Regions from separate parts of the Siminovitchia jepli genome, predicted to be linked through region 3. Evidence: riboswitches for the same ligand, from Rfam matches in the RefSeq annotation. Region 3 holds a riboswitch; each other region holds the start of a gene.

Region 1 (5,255 bases), on a different contig from region 3:
TGGAGGAAGAAATCGGCCGCTCGATCCGCCTTGCCAAAGCGGAAGGCTATGACCCGATCGGAAAAGTGCTCGAACTGACGAACGGCTTTGAGTTGTTCCAGGGAAAAGTGACAGATATTAACCGCAAAACGGAGACCGGTTTTACAAGGGGAATGGCGACGATTGAAGGGCTGGCCGGTTATAAAGGCGAAGCGCTCGAACTTCGCTTCCAAAATGAGCATCTGATTGCGAAAACGAAAGACCGGCTGTTGTGTGTAACGCCTGATTTAATTGCAGTGCTGGATGCGGAAACGGGCCTTCCGATCACAACGGAAGGGTTACGATACGGTGCGCGCTGCGTTATTATCGGCATGCCGTGCGATCCGAAATGGAGAACGGAAAAAGGTATTGAAACGTGCGGTCCGGGTTATTTCGGTTATGATGTCGATTATGTCCCTGTTGAGCAGCTAATGACGGAAGGAGCTGGGAAATAATGAGCATTTATCGAATTGGCATTGATGTCGGCGGTACGAATACGGATGCGGTTATTTTGGATGAAGATTTTAATGTGATAGCAGAAACGAAAACGCCGACAACAGAAGATGTCAGCTCCGGGATTTATAAAGGGATGCGGGAAGTGATAAATGCTTCCAATGTTCCGCTTGACGCCATCAAGTATGCCATGCTGGGGACCACCCATGCGACAAATGCCATTGTGGAAAGGAAAAGATTGAATGCCATCGCGATCATTCGCCTCGGTGCTCCGGCAACGCTTGCGGTAAAGCCGCTCATTGGCGTGCCTGATGACTTGCGGGAAACATTGGGGAAACATGTATACATTGTACAGGGCGGCCACGAATTTGACGGACGGGAAATCATGCCGCTCGATGAAAAAGCACTGTACAGAATCGCGGAAGAAGTGAAAGGCCATGTTGATTCCGTTGCCATCACTTCCGTGTTTTCGCCGGTATCGCGCGATCACGAAGAACGCGCTGCCGAAATCATGAGAGAAGTGATGGGCGAAGATTTGCCAGTTTCGTTATCATGTGAAATTGGCAGTGTCGGCCTGCTTGAACGGGAAAATGCCACGATTTTAAACGCTTCGGTCGTAAATGTCGCCAAAACGACGATCAACGGCTTTGTCAATGCGTTAAAAGAAGAAGGCATCCACGATGCCCGCATCTTTTTGGGGCAAAACGACGGAACGCTCATGTCTGTTGATTATGCGTTAAAATACCCGATTTTAACGGTTGCCTGTGGACCGACGAACAGCCTGCGGGGGGCTTCGTATTTGTCCGGGCACGACAATGCGATCGTAGTGGATGTCGGCGGAACGACAACGGACGTCGGCGTCCTGGTCGGTTCTTTTCCAAGGGAATCCTCCCTGGCTGTTGAAATTGGCGGAGCTCGGACAAACTTCCGGATGCCTGACCTTGTTTCTGTCGGATTGGGCGGCGGAACGATTGTCCGGATCAAAGGAAACGGAGAGTTTACGATCGGCCCGGACAGTGTCGGCTACCGTTTAACGGAAAAAGCGCTCGTTTTCGGCGGTGATACACTGACAACGACAGACGTTGTTGTGGCGCTCGGAAAAGCGGAGATCGGTGATCCGGAAAAAGTCCGCCATTTGGATCGTGCGTTATTGGAGGCCGTTTATGAAGAAATGACTTCCATGGTGGAATTGGCAATCGACCGCATGAAAACAAGTGCTGATCCGGTGCCGGTCATCCTGGTTGGCGGCGGCAGCATCCTTGTACCGGAAGCATTAGAAGGAGCGTCGGAAGTCATCCGTCCTACAAACCATGGAGTCGCCAATGCGATCGGTTCGGCGATTGCCCAAGTAAGCGGGCAGGTCGAAAGGGTATTTTCCCTGGATGAGCTTGGCCGGGAAAAAACACTGGAGCTCGCCAAACAAATGGCGATCGACGAAGCCATCGAGGCAGGGGCTGATCCCGATCGTTGCGAAATCGTCGATATTGAAGATGTTCCGCTTGCCTACCTGCCGGGAAATGCTACGCGTGTCAGGGTAAAGGCAGCCGGGGATTTGGCGAAGTAATATTGATTTTAATAAGAGGAGCCTGCCGGAAATTGTTTCCTGCAGGCTTCATTCATTGTTGGAAGCAGATAAATGAAGGCTCTCGTCATTTTCAGGGGGCTTTTTTCTTATGCCCTACATACGATATTCCAAAATCACTTTGGGGGATTTGAAATGGCTAAATGGATTGATGTTTCAACAACGAAACACCAGCTCAAACTTTTTGACGGGAACAAGCTGATCAAGACGTATCCGATTGCTGTCGGCAAAATGTTAACCCCGACGCCATACGGAAATTTTGCGGTCATCAACAAGCAACGGAATCCGGGCGGACCGTACGGTGCGATGTGGATCGGGTTGTCAAAACCCCACTACGGGATTCACGGGACGAATAACCCCTCCTCCATTGGAAAAAACGTTTCCCGTGGATGTATTCGCATGCATAACCATGACGTCCTGGACCTTTCCCGCAGAATCCCGATCGGAACCCGGGTGTTGATTCATAAATAGGGGCAGAAACCTTCTTTTCTTTTATGGATGAGTAGGCTATTCTTAAGAAAAGAGAGTTCATTGTCATTTGAAAGAGGGTACTTATGCTATATTTATATTTTGTGAGACATGCGCAAACGGAGTGGAATGTAGCGGGCAGAATTCAGGGCCGCCAAGATTCCGGTTTGACGGAAAAAGGGATAGAAGATGCCAAGCTGCTTGGAGAAAGATTCAAAAATATGAATTGGCAAGCGGTTTATGCGAGTCCGAGCAAGCGGGCCTTAAAGACGCTCGAGCTCATCCGTGGAGAAAGCTTTTCTTCCTATATTGTTGATGAGCGGCTCATGGAGATGGATCTCGGGGATCTGGAAGGAAGGACGATGGAAGAAATCAAGGAGCTTTACCCCGAGCAATATCATCATTACTGGCATCAACCGGGCCAATATGCTCATACGTCCGGAGAAAACTTTTACGATGTAAAAGATAGAGTCGAAGTTTTGATCAGGGAGCTGCTCGCCGCCTATCAATCCGGCCATGTTTGCATTATCACCCACGGGGTTGTCGTGAAAATGGTACAGTTAATTTTCCGTGATCTTGATATGGATCAGCTTTGGCAAACTCCCTATATCGAGGGAACAAGCGTTACAGCCTTAAAAGTGGTCAACGGCCAGATAGAAATCCTTTCAGAAGGGGATTTGAGCCACCTTTCAAAGAAAGATTCATCTGTACATTGAGAGGAGATCATGTATACTAAAGATGAGGCCAACAATTTTATATGGATAGAATAAGGTGTCTGACAAAAAGACTTAATAGGGAAGTTGGTGAAAATCCAACGCGGTCCCGCCACTGTGAATGGGAGTGTGCTGTTTATCCACTGTGTATCATGCATGGGAAGGAACAGCGATCACGATGACCATGAGCCAGGAGACCTGCCTGATTCTTCGCGCCATAACCTACGAGGATAGGGAGGTGTATCGGTAGAATTCGTTCTCTTGCATGGAACGATCTATCATCATCTGCACATCTCTCACGAAGAGATGTTTTTTTGTTTTACAAAGGAATGTAAGGGGGAAAAAAGGTGAAAAAATTACACGTTTTATTTTTATCCATTTTCATGGTTTTCGGCCTTATGGCCGGGTGCAACCAGGCTGCCGAAAATGAAAAAACGGATCAACCGGCAGACCAAAAAACTGCACAATCGGAAAAATCGGCTTTTCCGGCCACATTGACCGATGGCAACGGGGAAGAATTCACGATTGAAGAGAAGCCCGAGCGGATCGTTTCCGTACTTCCGAGCAACACAGAAATTGCGTTTGCCCTTGGGTTGGGTGATAAAATTGTCGGGGTGTCCGACCATGACAATTATCCTGAAGAAGCTGCCCAGAAGGAAAAAATCGGCGGCCTTGAGTTGAACATTGAAAAAATCCTTTCCTTGGAACCGCAGCTTGTGCTTGCCGATCCGTCCAACGATCAAAAAGCCTTGCAGCAATTAAAAGATGCGGGCATTCCTGTTCTGGTTGTGAACAGCGCAGAGAATCTGGATGATGTCTATAAATCCATCGAAATGATCGGCACAGCAACTGGTGCAGTGGATGAAGCGGAAAAAGTCATTGAGGAAATGAAGAGAAAAATTGCGGATATTGAAACCAAGGTACAGGGGATAAAAGACGAAGACAAGAAAAAGGTTTTTATTGAAATATCTCCGGAACCGGAAATTTACACAGCAGGAAACAATACGTTCATGGATGCGCTTTTATCCGTCATCCACGCAGAAAATGCTTCTAAAGAAATCGACGGTTGGCAGCAGGTCAACGAAGAAGCTGTCATCAAGATGAATCCGGATGTCATTATTGCGACATATGGTGATTTTGTGGACAACCCGGTTGATCAAGTATTAAAACGTGACGGCTGGGGAGATATGACAGCCATGAAGGAAAAGCAGGTTTTTGCTGTCGACTCTGACCTCATCAACCGTCCCGGACCCCGTTTGCCGGATGGAGTGGAAGCACTGGCCAAAGCGGTTTATCCGGATGTTTTTAAGTAGTTGACGGAAAGGGCAGGAACCCCCTCGCCCTTTCCATTCGTGCAAATGCATAGCAGCCTTATACTAAGCATGAAAGAAGAGATTCCCATGATTGAAGTCATTCAAGCTTCCGGAGGCTATTGGAAGAAGCCTGTCGTCAAAGATGTTTCTTTTCAAGTACAAAAAGGGGAATTTTTCGGCATTATCGGTCCGAACGGAAGCGGCAAAACGACGCTCCTCAAAATGATGAGCAACACGATGCCGCTTCAATCGGGCGAAATCATGCTCGACGGCCGCCCCATTTCGTCTTTTTCATCGAAGGAATTTGCCAGATTGACGGCTGTCCTGCCGCAAATGTCAGATTTGGCTTTTAACTATACCGTGAAAGAAACCGTTTCTTTAGGGAGGTATGCCCATCAAAAAAACTTGTTTCACACTTTTGCTGAAGAAGATGAACAGATTGTTGGAGAAGTGATGGAGCAGACAGGGGTTCTTCATTATGGCGATACGCCGTTGGAGGAACTCTCGGGCGGGGAAAGACAGCGCGTATTTTTGGCACAGGCTTTGGCGCAAAAACCGAAAATTCTTCTTTTGGATGAGCCGACGAACCACTTGGATTTGGCATATCAAAAAGAGCTGCTCGATTTATTGAAAAAGTGGACGCTGGAAGAAGGACTCACAGTCGTTTCCGTGTTCCACGATTTGAATTTGGCCGGGCTGTACTGTGAC
Region 2 (5,255 bases), on a different contig from region 3:
AGCATTGTTAAACAGTACGGACAACCCGAGCTGATGACAGAAGGATCGGTTGCCAGCGCTTGTTCCGTCCTGGCCACGTTGATGCGCTGGCCTGTATCTTCCTCCATCCACATCAATCCGCCGCCGGCGCCGCAGCACATGCCGTTTTCCCGGTTGCGCTCTATTTCCACAAATGTCACTCCGGGGATCGATTTTAAAATTTCACGCGGCGGGTCATACACTTCGTTATATCTTCCCAAATAACACGAATCATGGAAAGTAATTTTTTCATTCACTTCATGAGTTGGTTTTAGCCGGCCCTCTTTTATGAGCCGGGCAAGCAATTCGGTATGATGATATACTTCCGCTTTGAGGCCAAAATCCGGATATTCGTTTTTAAAAATATTGTATGCATGCGGGTCAATCGTGACGATTTTTTGCACATTATTTTTCTCGAATTCTTTTATATTGGCGGCAGCCAATTCCTGGAACAGAAATTCGTTTCCGAGACGGCGCGGCGTATCGCCGGAATTTTTCTCCTTGTTGCCCAGTATGGCAAACTTGACGCCGGCTTCATTCAGCAGTTTGGCAAAAGACAGAGCAATTTTCTGGCTTCTGTTGTCAAAGGCCCCCATTGAGCCGACCCAAAGCAGGTATTCGAATTCCTCCCCTGCTTTCTTCAATTCTTTCACTGTCGGTACGTGTACATCATCGCGGAGTTCACGCCAGTTTTCTTTTTCTTTTCGGTTCAGCCCCCAAGGATTTCCTTGCCGTTCAATGTTTTGCATCGCCCTTTGCGCGTCGGGATTCATTTTTCCCTCCGTTAAAACGAGATAGCGGCGCATATCGATAATGTGGCTTACATGCTTGTTCATGACCGGACACTGGTCTTCACAGTTTCGGCACGTCGTGCATGCCCACAGCTCTTCTTCCGTAATAATGTCTCCAATCATGCTTGGCTCGTAATCCAATGCAGCAGCCGCTTCCCCGGCGCCTTTACCTGCGCCTGCCTTTGCAATTCTGTTTCCAAAAGTATTGGCAAATGCATATGCCGGCACCCAAGGCTGCTTTCTTGTAACGGCTGCCCCATAATTCGTTAAGTGGTCACGCAGCTTAATCATGATGTCCATCGGCGACAGCATTTTCCCTGTGCCTGTTGCCGGACACATGTTTGTACAGCGGCCGCACTCCACGCAGGCATATAGATCGAGCAGTTGAAGATCTGTAAATTCATCAATTTTTCCGACACCGAATGATTCAGCCGACTCATCTTCAAAATCAATCGGTTTCAGCCTGGTTTCGCCGTCAAGCGGTTCCAGGTACACATTTGCGGGACCGGCAATTAAATGGGCATGCTTGGACTGCGGAACATATACCAAAAAGGCCAGTAAGATGAGCAAGTGCACCCACCATGCCGCATAAAAAACAACTGCAGCCGAAAACGGGCTCATCCATCCAAATAAAGCCGCAATGCCTGACGCAACGGGTTCTGTCCATCCAAGGCTTTCACCTTGCCAAATGAGGGCCATGCCGTTTCCCAGAAGGACGGAAAGCATCAGTCCGCCAATAAAAAGCAATACAAGTCCTGCATAAAACCCGCGTTTTAAACGGACAAGCTTTTCAATATAGCGGCGGTAAAATGCCCAGACAACCGCCACCAAAATGACGAGCGTGACAATTTCCTGGAAAAATGTAAATCCGGGATAAAGGGGGCCAAGCGGAAGATGGGAGCCCGGAACGAGCCCTTTCCAAATAAAGTCGATTGCCCCAAATTGCACGAGAATGAATCCGTAAAAAAACATAACATGAATCATGCCGCTTTTTTTATCTTTTAAAAGCTTTTTTTGTCCAAACACGTACGTCCAAATATTTTTGAGCCTGGCCTTGACATCACGATCAAACTCTTCTTTTTTTCCCAGTTTAATAAACTGGATTCGTGTCCTTACAACATAGGCAAACAAATAAATACCGTAAGCGGTTACGAGCAAAAAGGCTATCCAGTTCAACAGCAGCAATCCATCCATATTGGTTTGCGCCCCCTTTTCATCTATTTTCAAACCGGCATTGTTTCGAACGTTATTACTACCATTATATAATGAATGAGCATTCAGTCAAGACGAAAGCGGTTGCGATTTTCGGGAAATTCGTTCTTTTTTTAAGAAAAGCCGCCCGAATCGGACAGCTTTCAGCTTCTTTTCCCCATTCTCCTTCGTATTAAAATGGCGGCGAACACCGGGGCACCGATCAGCGCGGTAATCACCCCAATCGGAAGCTCTGCAGGCTCGATGATGATTCTTGCCACAAGGTCGGCCAGGATCAGGAAAGCGGCGCCCGCCAAAACAGAAAGCGGGAGCAAATGTTTATGATCCGGACCCCATAAAATTCTCACCAGATGCGGAATGACCAGACCGACAAAACCGATTGTCCCCGACACTGCAACAGCGGCACCCGTCAAAACTGAACTGGAAGCCAGGACGGCAATTTTTCTTGAGCCTACATTGACGCCAAGTTGTTTGGCCCGCTCTTCGCCAAAAGCGATCGCATTCAGCTCACGGGCGTTCCAAAACAGAATGCAGCTGCCGATCAGTAAAAACGGCAACATAATTTGAACGAAGCTCCAGCCCCTCATCGAAACACTTCCCAAAAGCCAGCCGATGATTTGGCGCAGCTCCTCTCCGGATAAAGCAATCATTAATGAGATGACGGCACCGAGGAAAGAGCTGAAAATGATCCCCGTCAATATAATCGTTTCCACTTTCATCGTTCTGTCAATGCTTCGCGCAAAAAAAAGCACCAAAATGATTGTAATAAATGCGCAAGCAATACTTAAGAGCGGCAACGTGTACATGCCCGCCAACGGCAGGGATAATTGATAAAAAATCGTAACGACCGCGCCGACAGAAGCGCCCGATGAAACACCAAGCGTATAAGGATCCGCCAGCGGATTGCGCAACAGGCCTTGAAAAGCAGCTCCGGCAATGGCCAAAGATGCTCCCACCAGTCCCGCCAGCACAACACGGGGCAAGCGTATATTCATGACAATATTCATATACATCGGATCAGACTGAACTTCGATCGGCAGCCGGAAAGCTTCACTGCCGATAATGCGGGCAACATCCATGATGGGCACCTTTACGGAACCCGTTGAAATGCCGGCCAGCATTGCAGCAATCAGCAGCCCGGCAGCTGTTATATAAGGAAAAAGCGGCCTATTCTTTGAAAACATCCGGGTAAACAGCCTTCGCAAGCTCCTCTACTCCTTCAGCTAAACGCGGGCCTGGCCGGCTTGTCCCATTGTTCATTCACTTCAATGACCATCTTTTCTTTTACCGCCGTAATATCCTGCCAGCCTTTGCGCGCTACTGTATCATTGTAATTGAGTATGATTACGTCGAGTTTCATGGCGATGATGGCCTCTTCACTCATTTTTGGCCAGCCTTCCTCTTCCATGGCATGTTTCGGTAATCTTTTCAACGAATCCATCCCCATTTCTGTTATAACATGGTAAAAAAACACCCCATGCAGAGGTGTTCATAAAAGACAGATAAGCAACATCCTGTTTATCCGGTCTTCATCTCCCCATCCGCGCAGGTTGATTGGTGAAAATGAATCGGCAGATCTCCTGGCTCATGATCATCGCTTCCCGCCCCTTCCCGTACCGAATTGAACAGTGGTTATTGCAAGGTGCTCAACATTTACAGTGGCGGGACCGCGTTGGATTTGCACCAGCTTCCCCTTTTCAGCCTTTTTTACGGAATGTTCCGAAACTGACGCCGGATTTCGTTAAAAAGCCACCGATTGCCATACCATATCAAGTTATACAAGTATTATACATGAAAAATTTTTGTTTCACAGCTTTTTCCTTTATGAAATGGGAATACTATACAACACATATACACAGACATGAGGGGGATTCTTGTTGAAGTGGCTTGCATGGATTGCTATTATCATGACCGTTCTGTTCGTTTTATGCATGGCCGACTTTTACATTGGCCGATTCATTGCGCGAAAAAGAGGAAAACGGCCAAACTTCCCCTTCAGAAATGGGAACATGCAGCTGCTTGTCCGGGGGGAGGACTTGTTTTCCCATTATTTTGCTGACCTCCTGAAGGCTCAATCCAGCATTCATATCTTATTTTATATTGTAAAAAATGATCCTTTTGGCGATCTTTTTTTTAACATATTGATGAATCAGGCACAAAAAGGGGTCAAAGTCCGCTTGTTGCTTGACTGGTTTGGGTCCAGGACGGTTTCAAAACAGCTCATCCAAAAGGCGAGAAAAAGCGGAATGGATGTGTATTATTGCAACAAACCGGGCTTTCCGTTTTTCTTTTTTACCCTGCAGCGCCGCAATCACCGAAAAATAACAGTCATTGATGGAAAAATCGGTTATGTCGGGGGCTACAATATTGGAAAAGAGTATATTAATCTTGATTCAAGTCTCTCCCCGTGGCGGGATTACCACTTGCGCATTGAAGGAACCGGAGCAGCCGATTTGCAGGACGTCTTTTTGCTGGATTGGAAAAGAGCAACAGGAGAAGAAAACTTCGATGAACAGGCATTATTTCCTCCCCTTTCCGAAGGGCCCGTTACGTACCGCTTTTTCCCGACTGAAGGGATTGGTGCAGAGGAGGAAATCATCAGTCATATTGAAAAGGCTGCAAGCAGTATCTTTATTGGCACCCCTTATTTCATTCCACCGAAAAAAGTGATTGACTCACTAGAAAGAGCTTTGAAAAACAATGTAAAAGTGACAATTCTCGTACCGAGAGTGTCCGACCATCCCATCGTCAAAGAAGCATCTTTTCCCTATCTGCGGAAAATACTCGCCAAAGGAGGCACTATTTACCAATACAAAAAAGGATTTTTCCATGCGAAAGTTCTCTTGTTTGATGATGAGGTTTGTGACATCGGTACGGCCAATTTCGACTATCGAAGCTTATTGCTCAATGATGAAATCAATTGCTTTATATACGACCGGGAGTTTATTGCCCACGTTAAAAAAATAATCGCTGAAGACATCATGCAATCGAAAAAATTAAATGATCGGGATCTTCAATCGGTAAACCTTCGTTTCCGTGTAATAGAATGTATTGGAGGTTTGATAAAAGGGCTGTTGTAAGCCATGTACTGCAGTAAGTAAAGCGCAAACGCCTTGCTCATCGACGTACAGACTGAGCTGAAATGTGGAAGACGGCCGCTTAGGGGCGACAAGCGCTGGAGGGCAATCCAGCAAAGTCGCTCTTTGACTTCGCTGGATTGACCAAAGCGACCTC
Region 3 (5,255 bases):
ATATTTGCCCACTTTTCCGATCTGTCGCCGGCGAGATAGCCCCGTTTACGAAAATATTCTCCTGTTTCCCAATCACTGCCTTCAAAAAGAGGGTAGGGGCCTTTTTCTTTTGCCAGCTCGATGCTCGCCTGAATGGCCAGCCGGGAAATCTTTTCGTATAATTGGTCTGCAAGCTCCACGGCTGCTTTTGACTCCCACTCAATCCCGCTTACAGCCAACAGATGGTGCCAGCCAAACGTTCCCAAGCCGACGGCGCGGTATTTTTGATTGGTGATGGCAGCCTGTTTGACGTCGATCGTGTTTAAATCAATGACGTTGTCCAGCATTCGGATTTGGATGGGAATCAGCCGATCCAATATGTCGTGCGGACCATCTATTTTTTGAACAGCCTTGGCCAGATTAATGGACGAAAGGTTGCAAACGACAAAATCTCCGGGTTTTTTATACGTAACGATCGTGTCCCCATCAACTGTTTCGTCAAACTGGACTGTAGGGGACATATTTTGCATAATTTCTGTACATAAATTACTTGAATAAATCATCCCTGCATGCTTATTCGGATTCATGCGGTTGGCTTCATCCCTGTAAAACATGAACGGCGTTCCTGTTTCAAGCTGGGATTTCATGATTCTGATCATGATTTGAATAGCCGGGACCCGCGTTTTGGACAACGCCTCGTTTTGAATGCATTCTTCGTATTTTTTTCTAAAGGTGCCGGAGCCTTTTTTTTCATCATAAAAATCTTCCAACGAATAGCCCATGATTTGTCTCACTTCATGGGGGTCAAACAAATACCAGTCACCGCGCTGTTCCACTTGCTCCATAAAGAGGTCGGGAATACATACGCCCGTAAAAATATCATGTGCCCGCTGGCGGTCGTCGCCGTTGTTCAGTTTCAGGTCGAGAAAAGAGAGAATATCTGCATGCCACACATCAAGATAGACGGCAACAGCGCCTTTTCTTCTGCCAAGCTGGTCCACGCTGACCGCTGTATTGTTCAACTGCTTAATCCAGGGAAGGACCCCGGATGATGCTCGTTTAAAGCCTTTTATGGAGCTTCCGCGGCTTCTTACTTTGCCCAAATAGACACCAATTCCCCCTCCGTCTTTGGAAAGTCTGGCCACGTCTGTGTTGCTGTTATAAATGCCGATCAGTGAATCTTCCACCGTATCGATAAAACAGCTCGAAAGCTGACCATGTGCAAGTCCGGCATTGGCAAGGGTAGGAGTGGCGACAGTCATATACAAGTTGGACAAAGCCCAATAGCTTTCCTTGACCCATTCTTTCCTTTTTTCTTTTGCTTCGTCTTGCATTACATGCATCGAGATGACCAGCCAGCGTTCCTGCGGAAGTTCGTATACATTTTTTTCATGGTCTGTTGCAAGGTAACGTGTTGCCAATGTATGCAAGCCTATGTAGTCGAACAACAAGTCACGGTCGGGGTCAATGATTTGTGCCAGTTCCCGAATCTCTTCCTCACTGTATTTTTCTAGTAAACCGGTTGAGTAAATCCCCAAATCAGTCAGTTGTTTGATTAATTCATAGAAATCACCGTATTTTTGTTTTTTATCATAGGAGCGGTTGATGCTTGCCTGTTTGTACAAGTTTTCGAGGTATATTTTTGCTGCAGTGTATGTCCATTCCGGGTTGGCTTCGTCCGTATTTTCCAAAGCGGTTTGGATAAGGAGGGCCGTAATGTTCTCTTTATGAAATTCATCTTTTGATTCTATCACCCGGACAACCTTGTCGATGTATGCGGGACAGTTCATGCCAGTGACCCTTTCAATAAAACGGGATAATCTGTTACGGTCAAAAGGCATCTTTTGAGATTCTTTTTCAGCAATGATGGTTGTCATGTTCTCACCTTTTCTTCATTTATTAAAATAAAAATCCGCTCCAGGGAAAGAGCGGATCAAACGATAGGAGAAAAAGTGCATGAAAAATGACGGTTTCCACTATCGTTTCATCTTCTCAATCCCCGAAGAATTGAAACTACTGACAAAAAAGGCAGGTCTCCTGACTCATGCTTCATCCTACTGGGTCACCTTCCCGTTCGAATCGCTCAAACAGTGGTATTGCCGTTCGTACGCATTTACAGTTGCGGGGACAGTTCCGGCTTTTCACCGGATTCCCTTTTAAGCCCTTTTTGGGCACCTTTTTTGTTGTGTCACTATATATTGTGTTTTGTGTAATTTTTACATCTAAATATTGTACCTACTAAAATATAACATGGCCAAAACCAATTGACAAGTAAAAATATCATTTTTCAGGAATCTCGGATCTGATTTTCATTATTAAGCGTTTATACTTCTCGTTTCGACAAAAGCTATTATTTTCCGAAAAACTTCAATCTTAAATTCCTCATAAAGAGCCAGGGGATGGCATTTTTCGACATTCCCCGTCTTTTTTCATATTTCACATCCAAACTGCCCTCCTAAATCGATATCTAAATATCGGAGGGATCTCCGGATAAAATTCACATTCCATTCTCATTCTTCCAGCCACGGCCACTTGCGGATCCTTCTTTTGGTCATATTTCCTTGTTCAGGTATGGTCTGGCTTCCTTTATATTTTAGAAGTACAACTGATCAGTTGTCTGAGCCACTGTCTGTTCACAGTTGTTCTCACCTCCTAAGTTATTGTTCCGTATTACTTAGGAGGTTCTTTTTTGGAGAAAAATTCCTGCTAATTTCCAGAAAAAATGGGAAAATACCCAAATATTGATTAACTTTGAAAACCCTTGTCGCTATAGTGTTTGACATGGATGGTTTAGTTTATTACCGAGATTTCTGATCATTTTTGATTATTTGACAAACATGATTGAAAAGCAACTCCAAAAAAGGTATTCTAGTAATTCGGGGAAGGTGAAACAAGATGGAATTTAACATAATGGAAACGATAAAATATATCATACTGGGGTTGATACAGGGGATTACCGAACCCATACCGGTTTCATCGAGCGGACATTTGGTACTTGCCCAGCACTTTTTGGGAATTTCTACTAAAAAATTAACATTTGAACTACTTGTAAACGCCGGATCTTTAATTGCGGTTTTAATCATTTATCGCCGCGATATTATTCGTCTTGCAACGAACGGTCTTTCCTACATAATACATCGAAATGAAGAGACGAGGGATGATTTTCGCTTCATCATTTATTTAATCATCGCCACTATCCCGGCGGGAGTAATCGGCGTCCTGTTCAATGACGTGATTTCGGAGGCGCTGAAAGGGGTTCGTGTTACCGCAGTTACCTTGTTTGTAACTGGTGCAGCGTTATTTTTAATCAGAAATTTAAGAGGAAGAAAATTGGATGGAGATTTGACACTGAAGGATGCGATTGTGGTCGGCTTTGCACAGGCTGTCGCTCTAATACCAGGCATCAGCCGGTCGGGAGCAACGATTGTCGGTTCGATGGCCATGGGTATGAGGCCGGAGACAGCACTTCGTTTTTCTTTTTTGCTTTACATTCCGGTCAGCTTGGGCGGAACCATACTCAGTATTTCCGATATGGCCAACGACCCCGATCTTGCAACATTGTTCATTCCGTATTTAAGTGCTTTTGTTGTTTCCATAATAGCTTCCTATTGTGCTTTAAAATGGTTTATAAATATTATGGAAAAAGGGAATTTAATTTATTTTAGTATCTATTGTTTTATCGTTGGGACGCTCGTTCTTTTATTTGCTTGATTTTACAGGCTTGCAGGATACTTGCCGAAGCCTGATCGTTTTTATGTAATTATCTGGAAACGATGATGATGGTCTGTTGGTTAATCTCATGCGCTGAGGAATCGAGTATTTTTTCCAAGCTGCTGCTCAGTTTTTGCAGTTCCTCCCTATTATGAACAATGAAGACCGGAACACCGCCGCCAAGGATAAGGTTTTGATTTTGTGTAACAATTGCGGCAATATTTGCCTTTTTGTCTGATTTATCCACTCAAGCCACCCCTACCTGTTTTTTCCCTTGTCTCCTTCACTCGGGAGCCTAATCGCACTATCCAAAACAGGAACATGCTCCAGCACAGTTTTAATTTGTTCAAAATCTTTTTCTTGCGGCATCATGAAAAGTGCAACCCTTCCATCATTCATATCCCGTTTGGACAGCGGGATAATATCAGGTTCTCCCGTATCAAGGTATGCACCGAGGATATTTGCTACATGGTGAATCATCGCCTGCCTTTGTCCAAGGTTTGAAATCGTTACGGCACTATTTTCATTTTTAGGCGTAATAATGGCCCCGACGCCTCTCTCCATAATGAGCTGCCGGCTGGCTTCAAGCCCCACATTCTTTATGTGTATATCTTTGACAAAAAGCTGCGGTCCTTCAAACCGGATTTCCCCCTCAGAAACAGTAGCAATGGCTGCCAGCGTTTTTCCGGTCATATTTTTTTTGACAATAATCAGCATGACAAATCCGCTCAAAATGCCTGCCCAAAACGAGAATACAGCAAAAAGTGTTGTCACAAGACCTGTAAACATGACGAGGTAGTTTCGGCTTTCAAATGCTTGAGCCATCCCCTCAATAAAGGGTGTCCCCCGTTTGACCAATTCACTCGCATCAATATTAGTAAGTGTTTCTCTCTCCATTTTGCGGACCTCGCGAAACTGGGTTGCTGCCAGTCCTAAAAAAGTAACTGCCGTCCAATTGGATTCAAGAACGGAGGGAATGGCAACGGCGCCGATAAAAGAGGCGATAAAACCCATTGACAGATGAATGATCCTCCCTTGCGGATAGGTTGGATATTGCCTAAAATCGGTACGCAGCAAAACAACGCGTGCGATGCATCCAAAAATAATGCCTATAAGAACTGCCAACAAATACCGGTCCATTCCAATACTCCTTTGCAGACAAAAGCTTCCATATATAAAATCATGCCCCCCTCCAAAAAAAATATGAGCTGAAATGTATTATTGGTTCTTATCTTAAATAACTCATTCGCAAATATGATATAATTTTAGCAATGAAAGGCTATCGGAGGTAATGAGTGATGAATGAAGAATTAATAAATGTGCTCCGGACAGTCATCAAAGAAGAAATCGAACCTATTAAAGAGCAAATCGGAAGTTTGGAACAACGATTTGGCGGGATGGAACAACGCTTTGAAAGCGTAGATGACCATATTGATAGTTTAGAGAACGAAATAGAGGGGCGTTTCAACAGCATAGATAAACGCTTTGACAGTGTAGATGAGCGCATTGGCAGCCTGGAACAACGGTTTGACAGTGTAGATGAGCGCATTGGCAGCCTGGAACAA

What was found. A riboswitch is a leader RNA that binds a small molecule or an ion and turns the genes downstream of it on or off. The one in region 3 is predicted to bind cobalamin.
Region 1: another riboswitch for cobalamin. It lies ahead of AB1L08_RS08600 (ABC transporter substrate-binding protein); the one in region 3 lies ahead of AB1L08_RS14615 (ribonucleoside-diphosphate reductase subunit alpha).
Region 2: another riboswitch for cobalamin. It lies ahead of AB1L08_RS07360 (substrate-binding domain-containing protein); the one in region 3 lies ahead of AB1L08_RS14615 (ribonucleoside-diphosphate reductase subunit alpha).

The regions. Positions count from the first base shown of each region.
Region 1 covers NZ_JBFEGN010000016.1:41,212-46,466, reverse strand. Annotated here, with positions in the region: gene AB1L08_RS08620 (S-methyl thiohydantoin desulfurase family protein) at 1-473, shown strand, start outside; gene AB1L08_RS08615 (hydantoinase/oxoprolinase N-terminal domain-containing protein) at 473-2,035, shown strand; gene AB1L08_RS08610 (L,D-transpeptidase) at 2,189-2,524, shown strand; gene AB1L08_RS08605 (histidine phosphatase family protein) at 2,608-3,237, shown strand; cobalamin riboswitch at 3,274-3,454, shown strand; gene AB1L08_RS08600 (ABC transporter substrate-binding protein) at 3,582-4,547, shown strand; gene AB1L08_RS08595 (adenosylcobinamide amidohydrolase) at 4,635-5,255, shown strand, end outside.
Region 2 covers NZ_JBFEGN010000012.1:48,667-53,921, reverse strand. Annotated here, with positions in the region: gene AB1L08_RS07370 (heterodisulfide reductase-related iron-sulfur binding cluster) at 1-2,003, opposite strand, end outside; gene AB1L08_RS07365 (FecCD family ABC transporter permease) at 2,165-3,226, opposite strand; gene AB1L08_RS07360 (substrate-binding domain-containing protein) at 3,241-3,453, opposite strand; cobalamin riboswitch at 3,575-3,772, opposite strand; gene cls (cardiolipin synthase) at 3,899-5,101, shown strand.
Region 3 covers NZ_JBFEGN010000047.1:21,152-26,406, forward strand. Annotated here, with positions in the region: gene AB1L08_RS14615 (ribonucleoside-diphosphate reductase subunit alpha) at 1-1,856, opposite strand, end outside; cobalamin riboswitch at 1,990-2,173, opposite strand; gene AB1L08_RS14620 (undecaprenyl-diphosphate phosphatase) at 2,875-3,690, shown strand; gene AB1L08_RS14625 (capping complex subunit for YIEGIA) at 3,740-3,937, opposite strand; gene AB1L08_RS14630 (YIEGIA family protein) at 3,949-4,830, opposite strand; gene AB1L08_RS14635 (tropomyosin) at 4,989-5,255, shown strand, end outside.